DNA from 2 places in the Streptomyces sp. NTD107 genome. Region 2 is predicted to be linked to the other one. Evidence: riboswitches for the same ligand, from Rfam matches in the RefSeq annotation. Region 2 holds a riboswitch; the other holds the start of a gene.
The links. A riboswitch is a leader RNA that binds a small molecule or an ion and turns the genes downstream of it on or off. The one in region 2 is predicted to bind thiamine pyrophosphate.
Positions count from the first base shown of each region.

Region 1: another riboswitch for thiamine pyrophosphate. It lies ahead of thiC (phosphomethylpyrimidine synthase ThiC); the one in region 2 lies ahead of thiO (glycine oxidase ThiO).

Region 1 is NZ_JCAJZV010000013.1:137,944-148,157, forward strand. It holds gene AC5WRL_RS23115 (DUF5326 family protein) at 100-312, shown strand; gene AC5WRL_RS23120 (YibE/F family protein) at 278-1,579, opposite strand; TPP riboswitch at 1,654-1,766, shown strand; gene thiC (phosphomethylpyrimidine synthase ThiC) at 1,761-3,398, shown strand; gene AC5WRL_RS23130 (DUF4241 domain-containing protein) at 3,539-4,828, shown strand; gene AC5WRL_RS23135 (BRO-N domain-containing protein) at 4,983-5,885, opposite strand; gene AC5WRL_RS23140 (DUF2637 domain-containing protein) at 6,067-6,762, shown strand; gene AC5WRL_RS23145 (SAM-dependent methyltransferase) at 6,954-7,754, shown strand; gene AC5WRL_RS23150 (SDR family NAD(P)-dependent oxidoreductase) at 7,776-8,519, opposite strand; gene AC5WRL_RS23155 (sensor histidine kinase) at 8,577-10,187, opposite strand; gene cydD (thiol reductant ABC exporter subunit CydD) at 10,202-10,214, opposite strand, start outside.
Region 2 is NZ_JCAJZV010000002.1:309,088-319,301, reverse strand. It holds gene AC5WRL_RS05170 (DUF4190 domain-containing protein) at 1-643, opposite strand, end outside; gene AC5WRL_RS05165 (thiazole synthase) at 760-1,566, opposite strand; gene thiS (sulfur carrier protein ThiS) at 1,573-1,791, opposite strand; gene thiO (glycine oxidase ThiO) at 1,788-2,960, opposite strand; TPP riboswitch at 2,957-3,068, opposite strand; gene AC5WRL_RS05150 (hypothetical protein) at 3,272-3,973, shown strand; gene AC5WRL_RS05145 (NAD(P)/FAD-dependent oxidoreductase) at 4,059-5,279, shown strand; gene AC5WRL_RS05140 (Rv2175c family DNA-binding protein) at 5,369-5,734, shown strand; gene thiE (thiamine phosphate synthase) at 5,872-6,507, shown strand; gene metF (methylenetetrahydrofolate reductase [NAD(P)H]) at 6,575-7,513, shown strand; gene AC5WRL_RS05125 (hypothetical protein) at 7,537-8,481, shown strand; gene AC5WRL_RS05120 (phytoene desaturase family protein) at 8,639-10,075, opposite strand.

The DNA of each region.
Region 1 (10,214 bases), on a different contig from region 2:
ACGGGGGCCGCCGGGCCTCCCGTCCGCTCCCCGGTCCGCTTAGCATCGAGACAACGGTGCCGGGGGATGCCGGAGAGCGGATTGAGGAGCCGTAGCGTCATGAAAGAACTGTTCAGGTCACTGCCGTGGTGGGTGCGCTGGGTCGCCATTCCCGCCATCGTGCTCGTGGTCTTCGGCGGCCTCATCACCTCGGTGCTCACGTGGGTGATGAGTCTGATGTTCAAGATCCTGGTGTGCGCGGCACTGATCGCGCTGCTGATCTTCATCGTGCGGAAGTTCACCTCTTCCTCCTCCTCCGGCGGCGGCTGGTAGCGGCGTCCGCGGACGGGGGCCGGTCGGCGCTGACGACCAGCGCCGCCAGCACGGTGGTGACCGGCACCGACGCGACCAGACCGATCGAGCCGACCAGGGTCCGTACGATCTCCTCGGACACCAGCTCGCTGAACGCCACCGTGCCCACGCTCGCGTTCGCCACCGTGAACAGCAGCAGCAGGGGCAGCGCCGCCCCCGCGTACGCGAGCACCAGGGTGTTGACCACCGAGGCGATGTGGTCCCGGCCGATGCGCATGCCGGCCCGGTAGAGCTTGAGCCAGCCGGCATTCGGCTCGGCCGCCTTCAGCTCCCACACCGCCGAGGTCTGGGTGACGGTGACATCGTCCAGGACGCCGAGCGAGCCGATGAGGATGCCGGCCAGCAGCAGGCCGCGCACCTCGATGCCCGGGTAGAGCGCGTGGATCAGGCCGGTCTGGTCATCGGTGTTTCCGGACAGATGCGCCCACGCGGTGAACAGCGAGCCCAGCAGCCCGATCAGGACGAGCGAGATGAGCGTGCCGAGCACCGCCACCGAGGTGCGGGCGTTCACGCCGTGACACAGGTAGAGCGTCACCAGCATGATGGCGCTGCCGCCGATCACCGCCACCAGCAGCGGATTCGAGCCGTGCAGGATGGCGGGCAGGATGAACAGCGTCAGCACCCCGAAGCTGACCACCAGACCGATCAGCGCCAGCAGCCCGCGCAGCCGCCCCACCAGCACCACCGCCACCGCGAAGACGGCGGCCAGCAGCAGGATCGGGAACTTCCGGTCCACATCCGTGACGCTGTACTGGAGCTCCTCGGGGGCGTTGGGCGCGTACGCCACGATCACCTTCTGCCCGGTGTGGAACCGCTGGGTGGCGTCCGGCGGCACCACCTCGTGGAAGGTACGGCCGCTGTGCGGGCCGCTGGTCACCTCGACGGTGGCCTGCTCGCACGCCGTCGCGTCCACCCCGCGTGGCACCTGCACTCCCAGCTGGTCGCAGTCCAGCCGTTCGACGGCGGTGACCTTCGCCTCCTCGAACTGCTGGTCGAAGCCGACGCCGGTGTGCTCGTCGCCCGCGGTGGGCGCGCCACCGGGCCACAACAGCAGCAGACCGCCGACCACCGCCACGGTGAACGGGATCAGCACCGCCGCTATCACCCGGCGCAGATGCGTCGAGACGGGGGGCGGCGGTCCGTGGCTGTGGCTGTGGCCATGACCGTGGGCGTGGGCGTGGGCGTGGCCGTGGCCGTGGCTGTCGCTGGGTCCAGGGGTGTCTGTCACGCGCCGATCATCGCAAGAGAATCCCGGGTGCTCTGTTCAGCGGGGCCGGTGAGCCGTTAGCGTGGTGCCCGCTTATGTGACATCGCGGGAGCTCCGAGCACGGGGCTGAGAGGGCGCTGACGGGCTGCGCCGACCGCCGAACCTGGTACCGGGTAATGCCGGCGTAGGGAGTTGGGTCGTCATGACCAAGCAGGACACACGTGTGCTCGGCTCGCACAAGGGATATCTCACCGGATCCCGCCCCGACTTGCGGGTCCCGGTGCGCCGGGTGCATCTCACCGACGGGCACGAGGTGACGCTGTACGACACCTCGGGGCCGTACACCGACCCGGGCGTGACCACCGACGTACGGCGCGGGCTGCCGCCGCTGCGCGCCGGCTGGCTGGCGGAACGCGCCGCGCGCCGGCGCCCCGGGGACGGGCTGACGCAACTGGCGTACGCCCGGCGCGGGGAGATCACCGAGGAGATGGAGTACGTGGCGCTCCGGGAGGACCGTACCCCCGAGTTCGTGCGCGAGGAGATCGCCGCCGGGCGGGCGGTGCTGCCGGCGAACGTGAACCACCCGGAGGCCGAGCCGATGATCATCGGCAAGAACTTCCTGGTGAAGATCAACGCCAACATCGGCAACTCCGCCGTCACCTCCTCCATCGAGGAGGAGGTGGAGAAGATGCGCTGGGCCACCCGGTGGGGCGCCGACACCATCATGGACCTGTCGACGGGCAAGGACATCCACACCACCAGGGAGTGGGTGCTGCGCAACTCCCCGGTACCGGTGGGCACCGTGCCGCTGTACCAGGCGCTGGAGAAGACCGGCGGCCGGGCGGAGGAGCTGAGCTGGGAGATCTTCCGCGACACGGTGATCGAACAGGCCGAGCAGGGCGTGGACTACATGACCGTGCACGCCGGGGTGCTGCTGCGGTACGTACCGCTGACGGCACGGCGCACGACGGGCATCGTCTCGCGCGGCGGCTCGATCATGGCGGCATGGTGCCTGGCGCACCACGAGGAGAGCTTTCTGTACACGCACTTCGCGGAGCTGTGCGAGATCCTGCGGGCGTACGACATCACCTTCTCGCTGGGCGACGGGCTGCGGCCGGGGTCGATCGCGGACGCCAACGACGAGGCGCAGTTCGCGGAGTTGCGGACGCTGGGCGAACTGAACCGGATCGCCAAGTCGCACGAGGTGCAGACCATGATCGAGGGCCCGGGCCATGTGCCGATGCACAAGATCAAGGAGAACGTGGAACTCCAGCAGGAGATCTGCGAGGAGGCGCCGTTCTACACGCTCGGCCCGCTGACGACGGACATCGCGCCGGCGTACGACCACATCACGTCGGCGATCGGGGCGGCGATGATCGGGTGGTGGGGGACGGCGATGCTGTGTTACGTGACGCCGAAGGAGCACCTGGGGCTGCCGGACCGGGATGACGTGAAGACGGGCGTCATCACGTACAAGATCGCGGCGCACGCGGCGGACCTGGCGAAGGGCCACCCGGGGGCACAGCGGTGGGACGACGCGCTGTCGCGGGCGCGCTTCGACTTCCGCTGGGAGGACCAGTTCAACCTGTCCCTGGACCCGGACACGGCACGGGCGTTCCACGACGAGACCCTGCCGGCGGAACCGGCGAAGACGGCGCACTTCTGCTCGATGTGCGGGCCCAAATTCTGCTCGATGAAGATCAGCCGAAGCATCACAGAGCGGTTCGGCGGTGCGGCGGCCGAGGGGGCGACACCGGAGGAGATCGCGGAGGGGATGCTCCAGAAGTCGAAGGAGTTCGCGGCCGGCGGGAACCGGGTGTACCTGCCGATCGCCGACTGATCTGCGGGCGGTGCCCGCGGTCGGCTGATCCGGGCACCGCCTGTCGCGCTGCTCATTCACAACCGTCCCCGGCTGTTGTCACACGCCACGCCTATGGTTCCTCGAAACAGCGGGAGCAGGATCGGCGCAGCTCGGGAGGCATGATGGGCGATGGTGAGCAGACGGTGAAGGTGTCCTTCGCGGAGGGATGGGACCTTGCCGCCCGGACCGTGGTCCACCCGCTCTCGCGTGCCGATGCCGAGGCACGGGACCGTGCGGGGAAGCCTTATGTGATGGTGCACCGGCTGGAGGGCCGTACCTCACCGGTCGAGGTGCACCTGGTGGCCTGGGGCGACTCTCACGTGGGCGCATGGGCGTACGACGATCAGGGTCGGCGGACCATGGAGGGGGATTGGCGTCTGCTGGAACCCGGGCGCATGTTCCTGCGCCACCTCGGGGAATGGCGCTATGACACCGAGGAGCAGGGCGAGTTCGCCTCCGGAGCCGGGCGTACCTCTGTGGATCTTTTCCCGGACGGAAAGGGGCGCAGGGTGAGCGAGCCGGAGGGGGACCAAGGACCGTCACGCCACACGCTCGCGGACATTCCCGAAGAGAAGCGATGGCATGCGAGGGAGACGTTCGGCGTATACGGGGTGCGGCAGTTGCTCCTGTCGCAGCCGCTGCCGACTGGGCGGCAGCCGGAGTTCGTGGACGCTACCGACAGCGAGGCCGACGCGCGGTGCGCGCACCGCGTCGCCGATGGTCGGTCTTCCCTCTGGCTTCCTCCGGGTCCGACCCGAGCGGCCCATCTCAACGAGTTGTTCGAGCCGGGCACACGTATCGCGACGAGCTTCGAGCCGGAGATGACGGTCAGCGCGATCCGGGACATCGCGACTCTTCGCCTGCCCAGCGGCAGGCTGGTCGTCGCGGATCCGCTCACCGGGGGCCACGGTGCCGGCCGCGAGCTGTCCAAGCGGATCCCTTCGGGTGAGCACCTCATGCAGGCTGCTGTGGTCGCCTACGAGAGTCAGTACGAGGACACACGCACCGCTGTGGAGGAGGATGTCGCCGTCCGCCTCCTGCTGGGGGAAGAGCCGGCCGTTTCGTGGGAGCTGGCGCCGGCTGAGCAGGACGACGTCAGGCTGTTGCGTGAGGACGAGATATTCGGCTTCGACACGGACGCCGCCACGGGAGCCTTCGCCGATGGCTCGGGGTGGGAACGACTCGCGGACAAGTACCGGCGCCACCTCGTGGAGCAGGAGGACAACGCCGGAGAAACCATCAGCGGCGGGTATCTGCGCACCACGGACGAGGCAACCGGCAGTGACCTCGTCTCCTTCTACACCGGCGGCGACGGCACGTATCCCGTGTGGCTCGGACGTGCGAGCACGGGAAAGCCCGTGAGTGTCGTGGTCGTGGTCAGCTACCTGCCCGATCTACGGCTGCTCTGAGCGCTCCGCGTCCCGACGAGCCTGTGCGACCTGTCGCTTTCCTCGATGAAGATCTCGCACGACATCAGGGCCGAAATGGACCGGAAGTCGGCGGAGTTCGCGGAGGCCGGGAACCGGGTGTATCTGCCGCTGACATCGACGCGGGGCAGGCTGATCAGTAGAGCGCGTACACCGGGGCGTTGTGCAGGACGCCTATCTGCCGGATGCAGTGCCGCTTGAGGAGAAACCGCAGACTGTCGTGCGTCCGCGCCGAGGTGAGCCCGGCGCGGGCGGCGATCTCGTCCACGGGCCAGCTCACCCGCCCCTCGGCGACCAGCACGGGCGCGAGCAGCACGGCGACCGCCCAGACATCGTCGGTGACGGTGAGTCGAGCCCGCCACCCGGCGAGCAACGCCTCGGCGCCCCGCCCTTCGAGGCGGGGCGCCGGGCGCTGCCCGGGCAATCGCGGCGGGCCGGCGGCGAGCTGCTCCTGGATCCCGCCGAGCACGTCGGCGACCGAGCGCAGCGCGTCGGCCATCTCCCGCTGCGCGGCGGCCTGGGCCTCATCACGCCGCAGGGCCCGCTCCTCCAACCGGACGATGGCCTCGGCGACCTGGGGCGGCATGGCGTACGCGACGGGGGTGCCGGGGCCGGCGGGCTGGATCTCGGCTTCGGGGAGGGTGTAGGTGCCCTCGCGCTGGATGGTGACGATGACGTCGAGCATCCACTCCTTGAAGGGCGCGCAGGCGGGCTTGGTACAGCCGGTCACCAGGAGCAGCAAGCCTTGGAGACTGACCATCTGCAAACTAGTTTGCCAGCGCTGACCTGGCAGTTTGCGCAAGGTGTGACCTCTGGTCACACCTTGCAGGTGCTTGCGAAACCGCTCCGGAACGTGGTCGGTCAGGGCCTTGCGCGTCGTGGTGTAGCCCAGCTCACGACACACGTCCGCCGCCGGGAACCAGTGTTCGCCGTCCGGGGTCGTCAGCCGTCGGACGCGGGCGCCGGTGGCGGCGAAGACGAAGTCGCCGATGTCGATGGCGTCGTGTCGCTGTGGCCGCTGGTGCTGCTGCTCATTCATGTTTGTACGGTAAGCGGGCGTTTCATCCAAGTTGCTGCGAACGAACTGAAGTTCACTCGGTAGTGGGGTGCTCGGCCGCAATTTCAAGATCAACAATGGCATTGATCGTTTCATTAATAAATAAACTGGACATTCACTCCAATGCTTCGCATCGCGGCCAAATGCGTGTCGTTGGCGGGGTATGACCACACCGAATTCCTCGCCCTATCCCGAATCCCCTTACGGATCAGTGCTCTACGAGGCGGACGACACCCAGCAGTTGCTCCGGAACGGCGACGGCAACTGGCAGTTCGACGGTGATCTCGCCCAACTGCTCCAGACGGCCGCCCCGCAGGCCGCCCACCAGCCCCCGGCACCTGCCGCCGCCCCGGCCGCCGACGCCGCGGATCCCGCCGCCCGGCACCGCCGGCCCCGGCGCCGGATGCCGCTGCCCAAGCGGCCCGGCCCGGTGCAGTGGCTGCGCTGGAGCAGCCTGCTGATCGCCGCGTCCCTGACCGCCATCGCCGCCATGCTCAGCGTCCTCGGCGGGCTCATCTCCTACCAGCCGCTGCGCGAGATGGTCTCCCCGACCACCGCCAGCGGATTCACCGGCTGGTGGCCGGTGCTGATCTACGGCCCCTGGCTGGTCGCCTCCCTGTCCATCGTGCGCGCCGCCCTCCACCAGCGCCGGGCCGCGCACTCCTGGGCCGTGGTGGTCTTCTTCTCCGGCCTCGCCGTCTACCTCTGCGTCGAGCAGGCCCCCAACACCGTCACCGACCTGGCCGTCGCCGGCCTGCCACCGATCTCCGCGCTCGTCGCCTTCCACCAACTGGTGCGCCAGATCACCCTGATCAACCCACCCCGGCACGCGGTCCCGCAGCCCAGGCCCACGCGTTGACCGAACAGCACCTTCCAGGTCCGGCCGCAGCTCTGACCAGGGACGAGGGCCTACGGCATTCCTCCAGGTCACAGGGGTTGTGGATCAGGTGGCCAGCTCTCACCGCAGCCGTGGTCGTACCCCTCCCGCACCAGCCTCATCACCCGTAAACTGACGAGCAATCACCACGCCGTCTGCGGAGGGGGACTGAGATGAGCGACGAGGCCATCCCGGGGGTCGATCTGAGCCGGCCCAGCATCGCGCGGACCTATGACTACCTCATCGGTGGCAAGGACAACTACGCCGTCGACCGGGAGTTCGGCGACGAGTTCATCGTGAAGCTGCCCGGCGCGGTGCAGATGGCCATCGACAATCGGCAGGCCCTGATCCGGGCGGTCGGAGATGTCGCCGCCACCACCAGGATCCGTCAGTTCATCGACTTCGGCAGCGGGCTGCCCGGCACGGACAACGTGCATCAGGTCGCCGAGCGGCACGCCTCCGGGGTACGGGTCGTGTACATCGACAACGACCCGATCGTGCTCGCCCACGGCCGGGCGCTGCTCGCCGAGAACGATCTGACGGCCGTCCTCCAGGCCGATCTGCGCGACCCCCGTGCCATAAGGGATGACCCCGCCCTCCAGCGGCTCATAGATTTCGACCGGCCGGTCGGCGTCATCCTCTCCGCCGTGCTCCATCACCTCAACGACGACGAGGACCCGTACGGCGTGATGCGGTTCTGGCGGGAAGCCGTGCCGTCCGGCAGTTACTTCTTCATCAGCCACTTCCGCAGCCGCCGCGACCCCGAGTCGGCGAAGCTGGAGGGGCTGCTCCAGGGCTCGCTCGGCCGGGGCCGCTGGCGTACCGATGAGGAGATAACGGCGCTCTTCGACGGTCTCGACATCCTGGAGCCCGGCATCCTGCCCGCCGCCGAGTGGCGGCCCGTGCTGGAGCACCGCTCCGAACTCACCCTCTGGCAGCAACTGCTGGTCGTCGGCCTCGCCGTCAAGCCGTAGCCGGCCCCACCCCACCACCCCTCAACGGCCGCGTTCCGCGCCGCCGTTCACCTGGATGGTCTGTGCCGTGATGTGGCCCGCCGCATGGGAGGACAACCAGTGCAGGGTCTGTGCCACATCGCCGGGCTCGCCCGCCCGGCCGGTCAGGGTTTCGGCCACCCGCGCGCGACGCCGCTCCTCCGTCAGGCCGCCGCCGAAGAACTCCGTGTCGTCGATCAGCCCGGGCGCCACCACATTCACCGTGATGCCGCGCGGGCCGAGTTGGCGCGCCAGGTCGAAGGCGTACGGATGCAGGGCCGCCTTGCTCCCTCCGTAGCCGCCGGAGCCCGAGCCCCGGTAGGCGGCGATCGAGGACACGAACAGCACCCGGCCGCCCGGTGAGGCCAGCCGGTCGCGCAGTGCCTCGGTCAGCAGCACCGCCGTCAGCGTGTTGATCCGGAACGACTCGGTCCACTCGTGCGCCGCCGCAGCCAGGGGGTCGCTCGCATCGTCGGGCCCGGCCGGGGCCAGGCCGCCCGCGTTGTGGATCAGGACATCCACCGTGCCGAACCGCTCCCCGATAACGCCCGCCGCCCGCGCAACCTGTGCCGGGTCGGTCAGGTCGGCGGGTACGGCCACCGCGCCGTCGATCCGCTCCGCCGCCCGTTCCAGGACCTCGGCGCGCCGCCCGATCAGCACCGGGGTGTCGCCCCCGCGCGCGAACACGTCCGCCGTGGCGAAGCCGATCCCCGTGCCACCGCCGCTGATGACCACTGTGCGTCCGATTGTCATGGGCGCGACCGTACCCGTGCGCATCGTTATCCTCCAGCCACTTACGGCGACTTACAGGGGCACCTCCCACACCAGCCCCAGCCCCGCCCCCTCCAGGCCCGGGACCAGTTCGGCCGAGCCGCCCAGGGTGGTGGCCCGGTCGGCCAGGTTGCGCAGTCCGCTGTAGCGGCCGGCGCCGCCCTCCGGCAGCCCGGCGCCGTCGTCCGCCACCGTCAGCCGTACCCCCTCCCGGCCGTCCGGCAGCGTGATGGTGGCGTCCACCGTCACCTCCACCCGCCTCGCCCGCGCGTGCCGCGCCGCGTTCGACAGCGCCTCGCGCAGCGCCGCGATCAGGTTCTGGGTGATGCCCTCCCCCACCCGGGTGTCCACCGGCCCCGTGAACGACACCGACGGCGCGAAGCCAAGACCCTGCGCCGCGGTGCCGGTCTCCCGCAGCACCCGGGTGCGCAGCCCGGCGTGCGCCTCGTCCGGGTGCTGCTGGAGCGCGAAGATGGTGGTGCGGATCTCCTGGATCGTCGCGTCGAGTTCGGTGACGGCCTTGGCCAGCCGCTCCCCGGTGTCCGTGGCCGGGGTGGCGCGCCGGGCGCCCTCCAGGAGCATGCCGACCGCGAACAGCCGCTGGATGACCAGGTCGTGCAGGTCGCGGGCGATACGGTCCCGGTCCTCGTACACCGCCAGGGCCTCCCGGTCGGCGCGGGCCTGGGCCAGCACCAGGGCGAGCGCGGCCTGCTGGGCGAACTGGGTGGCCATCGCCCGCTCGGGTACGGAGTACACCTCGGCGCCGGGGGCGCGGGGCAGGCCGAGGGCGCCGAGGGTTTTGTCGCCGCTGGTGAGCGGGAGCAGCATGCAGGGGCCGAAGTGTTCGGCGAAGCGGCGGGCGGTGAGCCGGGGGTCGGTGGCGGCGTCCTCGATGAAGACGGGTTCGCCGGCCAGCAGCTGCCGTACGGTGTCGGCGTCGGCGGGCAGTGCGGTGCCGATCAGCGGCGGGCCGCCGGGGCCGGCGCTGGCGGCGACGATCTCCAGGGTGCCGTCGGTGGGGACCAGCACCAGGCCGGTGTCGGCGTCGGCGAGTCGTCTGGCCTGTTCGGCGACGACCGCGAGCGCGTTGTCGATGTCCTCGGCCAGCAGCGAGGCGGACAGTTCCACGCTGCCGTCCATCCAGCGGGCCTGCTGCCGTACCGCCTCGTACAGCCGGGCGTTGCCGATCGCGATGCCGGCCTCGGTGGCCAGGATGCGGAGCATCTGGCGGTCCTCGGGGGTGAAGGGGGCACCGGCCGGCTTGTCCGCGAGATAGAGGCCGCCGAAGCCGGCGCCGTGCACCCGGATGGGGACGCCGATCACGGGTGCGCTGTCGTCGGACTCCGCGCGCGGCAGGGGGCGTCCGCCGTGCTCCAGCAGTTCGGCGAGCAGTTGGTCGCGGCCCAGGGCCCCGGGGTCGGTGCCGTGGGCGACGAACTCTCCGACGCGCTCCCCGTCGTCGGAGAGGACCACCAGTGCGGCGTACCGGGCACCGGCCAGCTCGGCGGCGGTGCGGACGATCCGGTGCAGCAGGGTGCGCAGCTCCACGTCGCCGCCGAGTGAGGTCATGGCGGCGAGCAGCTGGGGCATCCGGCGGGCCAGCTCGGGGCTGAGCGGTGGTCCGGGTGCCTCCTGCTGTGTCATAGCAGTGAGGGTAGTTAGTCCACCTTT
Region 2 (10,214 bases):
CCTCGTCCTGGTACTGCTCCAGGCCGCTGGTGTCGAAGCAGTCGCCGACGGCGATGTCGAAGACGGCGATCTGCTCACCGTCCGCCGGGACGTCGCGCTCGGGGGCCTCGGTCTCGGTGTCCCCCTCGGTCGGCGGCGCGCTGGGGGAGGGGGTGGCGGACGCCTCGCTGTCGTCGTCCGCGAAGACGAACACCGGTACGAGGATGGCCAGCAGCACGATCTGGGCGGAGGCCAGCGCGATGCCGGCGATGGCCAGCGGCTTGCCGCGTTCCCCGGTCTTCTTGACCTGGTTGATGCCCAGGATGCCGAGGATCAGCGCGACCGGGGCGAGCCCCAGCAGGCCGGTGATCAGCGCGCCGACGGCCAGACCGTTGGTCTTGTCCGACGACGGCTGGGGCTGCGGCGGGTAGGGCTGTCCGTACGGGGGTATGGGGCCGCCGGGCATGCCCGGGCCACCGGGGCCACCGGGCGGGGGGTAGCCGTAACCCGGCTGGGGACCTGGCACCGGCGGCTGCCCCGGGTAGCCGTAACCGCCGCCGGGCGGTGCGGGCTGGGGCGGCACGCCGGGCGGCGGTGTGGCGGAGGCGTACGGATTCTGGCCGTGCTCCGGTCCCGGCGGCGGTGGTTGCGGCGGTGTGCTCACGGTCGATCTCTCCTTCAGCTGCCGCCCAGGAGAGGGCCGTACATGGCCCGGCAATCCCCCGTAGCGGACAGAACGATCCCCCCCAGGTTTGTGGATCGTATATCAGTACGATCCGATCAATATGCTGGTCGCTCCGGGTCCAGCTCCGCCAGCCCCTCCAGCGGCGAGGACGCCAGCGCGAAATGCCGGCGCGGAATCCGCCCCGCACCGAAAGCCAGCCGCCCCGCCGCCACCGCGTACCGCATCGCGCGCGCCATCTCCACCGGACGCCGCGCCCGGGTCACCGCCGACGCCAGCATCACGCCCGCGCACCCCAGCTCCATGGCCAGCGACGCGTCCGAGGCGGTGCCCGCGCCCGCGTCCAGGATCACCGGCACCCCGGCGCGCTCGGTGATCAGCGAGAAGTTGTGCGGATTGCGGATGCCGAGCCCCGAGCCGATCGGCGAACCCAGCGGCATCACCGCCGCGCAGCCCGCCTCCTCCAGCCGACGCGCCAGCACCGGGTCGTCATTGGTGTACGGGAGCACCGTGAAGCCGTCGTCCACCAGGGTCTCGGCGGCGTCCAGCGTGGCCACCGGATCGGGGAGCAGGGTGCGCTCGTCCGCGATCACCTCCAGCTTCACCCACTCGGTGCCCAGCGCCTCGCGGGCAAGCCGCGCGGTCAGCACCGCCTCCCCGGCGGTGAAGCAGCCCGCGGTGTTCGGCAGCGGCTCGATGCCCAGATTCCGCAGGATGCCGAGCACCGAGCCCCGTACCCCGGGGTCCACCCGGCGCATCGCCACGGTCGTCAGCTGGGTTCCGGAGGCGGCCAGCGCCCGCTCCAGGACCTCGGGGCTGGGCGCGCCGCCGGTGCCCATGATCAGCCGGGAGGTCAGCCGCAGCGGGCCGAGCACCAGCTCATCGTTCTCCTCGGATGTGGTCATCGGTGGTCAGCCTCCCTGGACGGCGGTCAGGATCTCGACCCGGTCGCCCGCCGCCAGCGGCGTGCCGGCCCAGCGGGTACGGGGGATCACGCACTCGTTGACGGCCGCCGCGACCCCCGCCCCCGTACCGGTGGACAGCAGTTCGGTGATCACGGCGGCCAGCGTCGTACCGGGGGCCAGCTCGCGCGGCTCGCCGTTGACGGACACCGTCACGCTCGCGGTCATACCGGCACCACCGAGGGGAAGCGCAGCGGGCTGAACGGCCGGGCGATCGCCGGAAGCTCGCCGGTGACCAGCGACTCGGCGAGGACGTCCCCGGTCAGCGGGGTGAGCAGCACCCCGTTGCGATAGTGCCCGGTGGCCAGGTGCAGCCCCGGCAGGGCGGTGGGGCCCAGCAGCGGGGCGTTGTCCGGGCTGCCGGGGCGCAGCCCGGCGCGGCACTCGCGCAGCGGCAGTTCGGTGATGCCGGGCACCAGGTCGTGGGCGTCGCGCAGCAGTTGGTAGACGCCGCCGGCGGTCACCGTGGTGTCCCAGCCGTGCTCGTACGAGGTGGCGCCCACCACGAGTTCGCCGTCCGCGCGTGGCACCAGATAGACGGCCGAGCCGCGCACCACCGCCCGTACCGTGCGGGAGAGGAAGGCACCACCGCCCGGCGCGGGCGGCATGCGCAGCCGCAGCACCTCGCCCTTGACCGGGCGGACCGGCGGCGCGATCCCGGGCGGCAGCCCGGGCAGTTCACCGCTGTGGCTGCCGGCGGCCAGCACGGTACGGGCGGCGGTCAGCGCCGTACCGTCCGCCAGCACCGCCCCGGCGGCCCGGTCACGGAGCACGGTCAGCTCGCGGACCCGGGCGCGGTGGAAGGTGACCCCCGACCGCTCGCAGGCGGTCAGCAGGGCGGCGGTCAGCCGGCGCGGATCGACCTGGTGGTCGCCGTCCACCCGCAGCCCGCCGCGTACCCCGGGGGCCAGCATCGGCTCAAGGCGGCGGCATTCGCGGCCGGTGAGCCACTGCGAGTGCAGCCCGCAGCGCTGCTGAAGGGCGTGCACCTCGCGCAGTTGCGCGCGATCGTCGGCGTCCAGCGCGACGGCCAGGGTGCCACAGGCGCGGTAGCCGATGCCGGTGCCGGCCGCCGCCTCCAGTTCGGCGGCGAAGCCGGGGTAGCGGGCGGCGGAGGCGAGGTTGAGTTCGAGGAGCGGCTCCTCGCCGTGGTGCAGTTCGGTGACCGCCGCCAGCATGCCGGCCGCCACCTGGGCGGCGCCGCCGCCGGGGCTGGGATCGGCGACCGCGACGCGCAGCCCGCGCCCGGCGGCCCGCCAGGCGGTGACCAGGCCGATGACGCCGCCGCCGATGACCAGGACATCGGGGGTCAGTGAGGGTGACGATGACGCAGACATGACCGCGTGGCTGCTCCCTTCGCCGGCATGACCCGGATCAGGTTCGTACGGTCGGAGGCCGTCCGCCTCCCTCTCAGCCCGGACCGCCGGGCTCCCGTGTGCTCTGTTGCCCGACACCCTAGTACGGGCGGGCGCGGGAACGGAAAGTCCATTGAATCTCGACACTTCCTCCTGTCACGTGCAGGACTTCCTCAAACCGGCTACATGTTCGCGACTGGAAATGTATGAGGCATCGGCAAAGGCCGCTTAAATTCGTGGGGTCAGGGATCGGCGGGCGCGCCGATCGCACCATGTCCCATCAGGAGAAGAGCATGTCTGTACGGAAGTTCCGCCGTTCCCTCGCCGTCGGGCCGGCGCTGGCGCTTGCCATAACACTGAGCGCCTGCGAATCCGACACCTCCGACAACGGAAGCGGAACCACCGACGACGCCAAGGGCCAGGACACCTCGCAGGTGGACGGGGAGACGGAGTCCGGTGCCGAGGGCGGGTCGGAGAACGGCGACGCTGATGCCGGCGACGAGGACGACGCTCCGGACCCGGCGGGCCCGCAGACCTATGCACTGGGGGAGTACAGCTATCCGATGACTTTCCCGGTCGGTGACACGGACGACAACGACACGGAACTCACCCTCCAGCTCACCGTGGAGCGGATCGAGGGCGGCACCCACGAGGACATCGAGGGCAGCCCGGCCGCGGATGAGTGGCCTGCCATGCACGACCCCTACTTCGTACTCACCACGATCAAGAACGCCGGCGACACGGACACCTTCGGCATCGCCCCTTACCACAGCGTGCAGATCGTCACCGACGACGGTGGCCCCTTCGGCTACGTCAACTCCACCGGCGCCACCGGGCTGCCCGAGTGGTGTGCCGATGATCCTGACCTCGCCCCGGTGCTGGCACCGGGTGAGGCCGCCACTGTCTGCCTCGTCTATGCGGTCGGCCACGGCGTGAACCTTGTCGGCGCCCACTACGGGGACAGGGGTCACGATCTGACCTGGACCGTCAACTGATCCAGCCGGTCGGCCGACGTCAGCACCGGGCGGTCCCTGGGAGCGTGGGATCCAGGGCCCGCCCGGCACGCCGTAGGGTGACGGCGTGGAAGAGGAAGACCGGGTCGTCATCGCCGGGGCCGGGCTCGCCGGCACCCAGACCGCCGTGCGGCTGCGCGAAGCGGGCTGGGCCGGCTCCATCACCGTCGTCGGAGCCGAGCGGCACCGCCCGTACGACCGCCCGCCGCTGTCCAAGGACGTGCTGCTCGGCAAGGCCGAAGGCGCGCCCCTCGACGTGGACTTCGACGCCCTCGGCATCGAACTCCTGCTGGATCGCGCCGCCACCGGCATCGACGCCGCCGGGCGCGCGCTGCGCACCGACGCCGGGCCCCTCCCGTACGACCACCTGATCATCGCCACCGGCGCCGAGGCCCTGGCACTGCCCGGCAGCGCCGGCGTACCCGGCGTCCACGTGCTGCGCACCCTCGACGACGCCGCCCGGCTGCGCCCGCTGCTGACCGCCCGCAGCTCCCTGATCGCGGTCGGCGCCGGCTGGATCGGCGCCGAGGTCGCCACCGCCGCCCGCGCCGCCGGGGCGCCCATCACCGTCCTGGAAGCCGCCGCCCACCCGCTGCCCGGCGCACTGCCGCCCCAGCTCACCGAGCCCATGCGCCAGTGGTACGCGGACGCCGGCGCCGAACTGCGCACCGGCGCCCGGGTGGCCGCCGTCCGGCCGGGTGAGGTCGAGCTGGCCGACGGAGAGCTGCTGCGCGCCGACGCCGTGCTCATCGGCATCGGCTCCCGCCCCGCCACCGGCTGGCTGGCCGGCAGCGGCGTCGAGCTGGCCGACGACGGCTCGGTGCGCGCCGATGACCGGCTGCGCACCTCGCTGCCCAGGGTGTACGCGGTGGGCGACTGCGCCTCGTTCCCCTCGGCCCGGTACGGGCGCCGGCTGCTGGTGCACCACTGGGACAACGCGCTGGCCGGGCCGGCCACCGTCGCCGCGCAGCTCACCGGGACGGCCGGCCCGGCGTACGACCCGGTGCCGTACTTCTGGAGCGAGCAGTTCGGCCGCTTCGTCCAGTACGCGGGGCAGCACGGCCCGGACGACACGCTGCTGTGGCGCGGTGACCCGGCCGCCGAGGGCACCCCGGGCGCCGCCTGGTCGGTGTGCTGGCTGGCCGCGGACGGCACGCTGCGCGCGCTGTGCGCCGTGGACCGGCCGCGCGACCTGGCCCAGGGCCGCCGGCTCATCGAACGCGGCGCCCGCCTCGACCCGGCGCGGGCCGCCGACCCCTCCGTACCCCTGAAGAACGCGCTGCTCTGAGCCCGCCCCTGCCGTCCCCGGCCGGCCCGCCGTCCCTCCGGTGCCACTCCCCGATGACGGCTGTCGGTGAGAGGTGGCAGGCTTGAGGCGTGACCGAGATTGATGCGAAAACCGATGCTCTCGTCTCCGAGTGGCTCCACCTCCCCGACATCGCCGAAGTTCTGGACGTGGAAGTGACCCGGGTACGGCAGCTCGTCAAGGAGGGGCAGCTGATCGCCGTACGCCGGGGCGAGAACCGGACGCTCCAGGTGCCGGCCGCCTTCATCGGGGAGGGCAAGGTCGTCAAGGGCCTGGCCGGCACCCTGACGCTGCTGCGGGACGACGGCTTCACCGACGAGGAAATCCTGGAGTGGCTGTTCACCCCCGACGACAGCCTGCCCGGCACCCCCGCCGACGCCTTGCGGGAGAACCGCGGGACCGAGGTGAAGCGGCGGGCCCAGGCACTGGCCGTGTAGGCCACCACCCGGGCCACTGAGAGCACCAGCACCAGCACCACACCAGCACCAAAACAAACGCACCACCAGCGGTGGCGCGGCGCCCACCCGCGCCGCGCCACCGCGCACCACCGACACACACTCACCGAGGGGGAGCCGTGACCGACGGCATCGCCGGCGCCCGGCTGTATCTGTGCACCGACGCCAGAAAGCGGCAGGGCGACCTGCCCGCCTTTCTGGACGCGGTGCTCGCCGGCGGCGTGGACATCGTCCAGTTGCGCGACAAGAGCCTGGAGGCCGCCGAGGAACTGGAACTGCTCGAAGTTTTCGCCGACGCCTGCCGGCGGCACGGCCGGCTGCTGGCCGTCAACGACCGCGCCGATGTCGCGCACGCCGCCCGCGCCGACGTGCTGCACCTGGGGCAGGGCGACCTGCCGGTGCCCGCCGCCCGCGCGCTGCTCGGCTCCGGCGTGCGCATCGGCCGCTCCACCCACAGCGAGGCCCAGGTGGACGCCGCCCTCGCCCAGCCCGGCGTCGACTACTTCTGCACCGGACCGGTGTGGCCCACCCCCACCAAGCCGGGCCGGGCCGCCCCCGGGCTGCCCCTGGTGCGGTACGCCGCCGCCCGGCGCCCCGACCGCCCCTGGTTCGCGATCGGCGGCATCGACGCCGGCAACCTCGACGAGGTGCTGGCGGCCGGGGCGCGCCGGATCGTGGTGGTACGGGCACTCACCGAGGCCGGCGACCCGGGAGCGGCGGCGAGCGCGCTGGCGCGCCGGCTGCGCGCCGCGTAATGCCGTACGTCCGTCCGGAGGCCGGACACTCATGGGAGATTCGGGTCGCTCTGGGTAGCCTGCGGCCATGGCCCTTGGGATTCCGTCCACGATGAATGACCGGGCGCACACGGTGCGCGATCTTCTCGCCGCCGGCCGGCGTTCCTACTCCTTCGAATTCACCCCGCCCAGGACCGAGCAGGGCGAGCGCACGATGTGGAACGCCATCCGCCGGGTCGAGGCCGTGGCGCCGACCTTCGTGTCCGTGACGTACGGCGCCGGCGGCTCCTCCCGTGAGCGGACGGTGCGGGCCACCGAGCGGATCGCGACCGAGACGACGCTCACCCCCGTCGCCCACCTGACGGCCGTCAATCACTCGGTGTCCGAACTGCGCAACATCATCGGGCAGTACGCGGGCGCCGGCATCCGCAACATGCTGGCGCTGCGCGGCGATCCGCCCGGCGATCCGATGGGGGAGTGGACCCGGCATCCCGAGGGTGTGACCTACGCCGCGGAACTCGTACGGCTCATCAAGGAGTCGGGCGATTTCTGTGTCGGGGTGGCGGCATTTCCGGAGATGCATCCGCGGTCCACCGACTGGGAGACGGATATCCGGCATTTCATCAACAAGTGCCGGGCGGGCGCGGACTTCGCGCTCACCCAGATGTTCTTCGACCCCGAGGACTACCTGCGGCTCCGCGACCGGGTGGCCGCCGCGGGATGCGATGTCCCGATCATCCCGGAAATCATGCCGATCGCGAATCTGCGGCAGATCGAACGCTTCAAGCAGCTCAGCAACTCCACCTTCCCCGCCGAGCTGGAGAATCGGCTCCGCGCGGTCAAGGACGATCCAATGGCTGTACGCTCAGTCGGGATCGAGTTCGCCACCGAGATGTGCGCGCGGCTGATGGATGAGGACATCCCCGGTCTGCACTTCGTCACCCTGAACACCACGCTGCACTCGACGGCGACGCTGGACGTCTACAAGAACCTCGGTCTGCACCGGGCGGGCCTAGAACACGGCTGATACCACAGCTGAGAGGGGCGTACATGGGCTGGACGGTCCTCTACATCGCATTCGGAGTCGTCGCCCTGTGGCTGCTCGGGGAGGTGCTCCTCCAGTACAAGGCCAGGCTGCGCTGGCGGCTGCTGGCCTTCTCCGGCTTCGTGGGCGTGGTGTTCGGGGTGGTGCTGCCGTCCGTGCCGGTGATCGCGCTGGGTACCGTCGCGTTCGCGACCGGCCAGACCTTTGTGACCCTGTCGTTCCGGCGCGGGTTCTCCACCGGCTGGGCGCTGGGCGGTCGGCCGGGGAACAGCAAGCGGCGGCGCCGGGAAGGCTCGGAGGAGCCGGGCGAGATGCGTCCGCTGGACCCGGTCGAGGACAGCGAGCCGGGGTACGACGCACCGCCGCCGCCTCCCGCCCCGCCGGGCGAGCCGGCACCGGCGGATGCCGCCGGTGGCTACGACGAGTGGGACTACGACGTACCGGGCGGCCAGGGGCAGGACATATACGCCCAGCAGCAGTCCCAGCAGCACCAGCAGCCGCAGGAGACGGTGTACGGGGACGGCTACCACGAGCAGCAGCCGTACGAGACGCCCGGCGGCTACGACCCGGTGGGGCAGCCGTACGGCGACTCGCACCAGCAGCACCAGCAGCACCAGCAGCCGTACGCCGAGCCCTATGCCGGGGCCGGCGCCACCGCCGGGTACGAGGCGTACGCCGCCCCGTACGGTGAACAGCAGCAGTATCAGCAGGACTACGGCGACCAGTGGCAGGCCGCGCCCGCCGCCGACCAGCACTACTACCAGGAGACCCCGCCCGGCGGCGTCTGGGTCCCCCAGCAGCGCGAAACCGCCACCCCGCCGCCCGCCGCGCAGGACACCGGCTACGGCTACCCACCCCAACAGGACCCGTACCCCCCGCAGCAGCACCCGAACGGCTACGACCCGGCGGCGGACCAGGGCTACTACTACAACGAGCAGCAGCGCTACTGAGCACACCGCAGGGCCCGTGCCCCGCCGGGGCCGGGCGCGCCGGGCGCGACCCGTGCCGGGTGGCACTGCGGAGGTGACCCCGCTCGGGGTGCGGATCCGCGCCCGCCGGCCGCATCGCACCGCCGCGGGCCCGGCCCGGGCGCGGCCCGTCGTCCGGTCAGTAGGAGCCGCGCCAGGCGGGGCCTTCCACGATCAGGCCGGTGGCCAGGGCGCCCGACATGCCGGCGTGGGACAGGCCGCCGCCCGGGTGCGCGAGCGAGCCGGCGCGCCAGGTGCCGGGGAGGCGGCCCGCGTTGGGGGCCGCCAGCAGCGTGCCGTCCGCGCCCGCCAGGGCCGGCGCGGCGATCGCCCCGCCCGGCATGCCGGTCTCCCGCTCGATGTCCAGCGGGGTACGGACCTCCCGCCACCGGACGCTCGCGGTCGCCAGCTCCGGCCCGGCAGCCGCCAGCAGCCGCCCCGTCCAGGCTTCGACGGTCGCCGCGTCCCGCCAGTCCACGGCGCCCTGGAGCGGCGCCAGCGCCGACAGCACCGCCGTGTGCTGTTCCCGGCCCGTACCGGGCCACAGCGTGGCGTCATCGGGCCGCAGCACCCGTACCACCGGGCCGCCGTCCCCCGGATGCACCAGCAGCCGGTGCGCGGCGCCCGGCGGCCGGGCGCCGTCCAGCGCCAGCAGCACCGTGAACCGGCTGTCCCCGCCCGGCGCGGCGCCGAGTCCCGGGGCGCTCCACACCACATGCTCCGCCGCCACCCGGTCGCCCCCGGCCAGCTCCACGCCCGCCGCCCGGCCGTCCCGCTCCAGGATGCGCTCCGCCGCGGCCCCGAACACGAACTCCACACCGCGCTCGGCACAGCGCTCCCGCACCGCGTCCACCAGCGCCGCGATGCCGCCCGCCGGATACCAGGTGCCGAACGTCTGCTCCACATAGGACAGTACGGTCGCCGAGGCCGGCGCCCGCTCCGGCCGGATGCCGTACTCCTCCACGGTGCCCGCCAGCAGCGCCGTCAGCCGGGGGTCGCCCAGCTCCCGCTCCGCGACCTCCAGCAGCCCCGGCGAGGTGCTGCCCGGCGCCCGGCGGCGCAGCAGGCCCGCGCGCCGGGCCCGTACCGCCGGGTACGGGTCGGGGAGCAGCGCCGCCCGCCCGGCCGCCGAGGTCAGCGGCTCCTCCACCAGCGGTCGCCGGGTGGCCTCCCAGGTCTCGCGGGCCCGCCCCTGGAGCGCCTGCCAGCGCTCGCCGGCCCCCGCGCCCAGCGCCGCGTCCAGGGCCTGCCCGACCCCGCCGTGCGAGAAGCCGGGCAGCCGCAGCCGGGTGCCGTCGGCGAACCGGTGCTCGGCGGCGGGGTCCACCCGCCGCAGTTCGACGCACTCCTCCAGCGGGCGCTTGCCGGTCTTGATGAACACGTCCCGCCACACCGCCGGCAGCCACAGCAGACCGGGGCCGGTGTCGAAGCCGAAGCCGTCCCGTTCGAACCGCCCCGCCGCGCCGCCCGCCCGGGTGCCGCGCTCCAGCACCGTCACCGAATGCCCCGCCACGGCCAGCCGGGCCGCCGTCGCCATGCCGCCCATACCGGCACCGACCACCACCACTCGCGCCATGCGCCGCACCTTACCCGGGGCCGTCACCCGGGTACCTACGCGGGCGTGGGCGTACTCAGGGAGCGGATGAGTACTGGGATGAGCATCAGCGCGGATGGGCGTGCTCGCCGCCGGGCGGCAGGCTGTCGGTCAGCGGGAA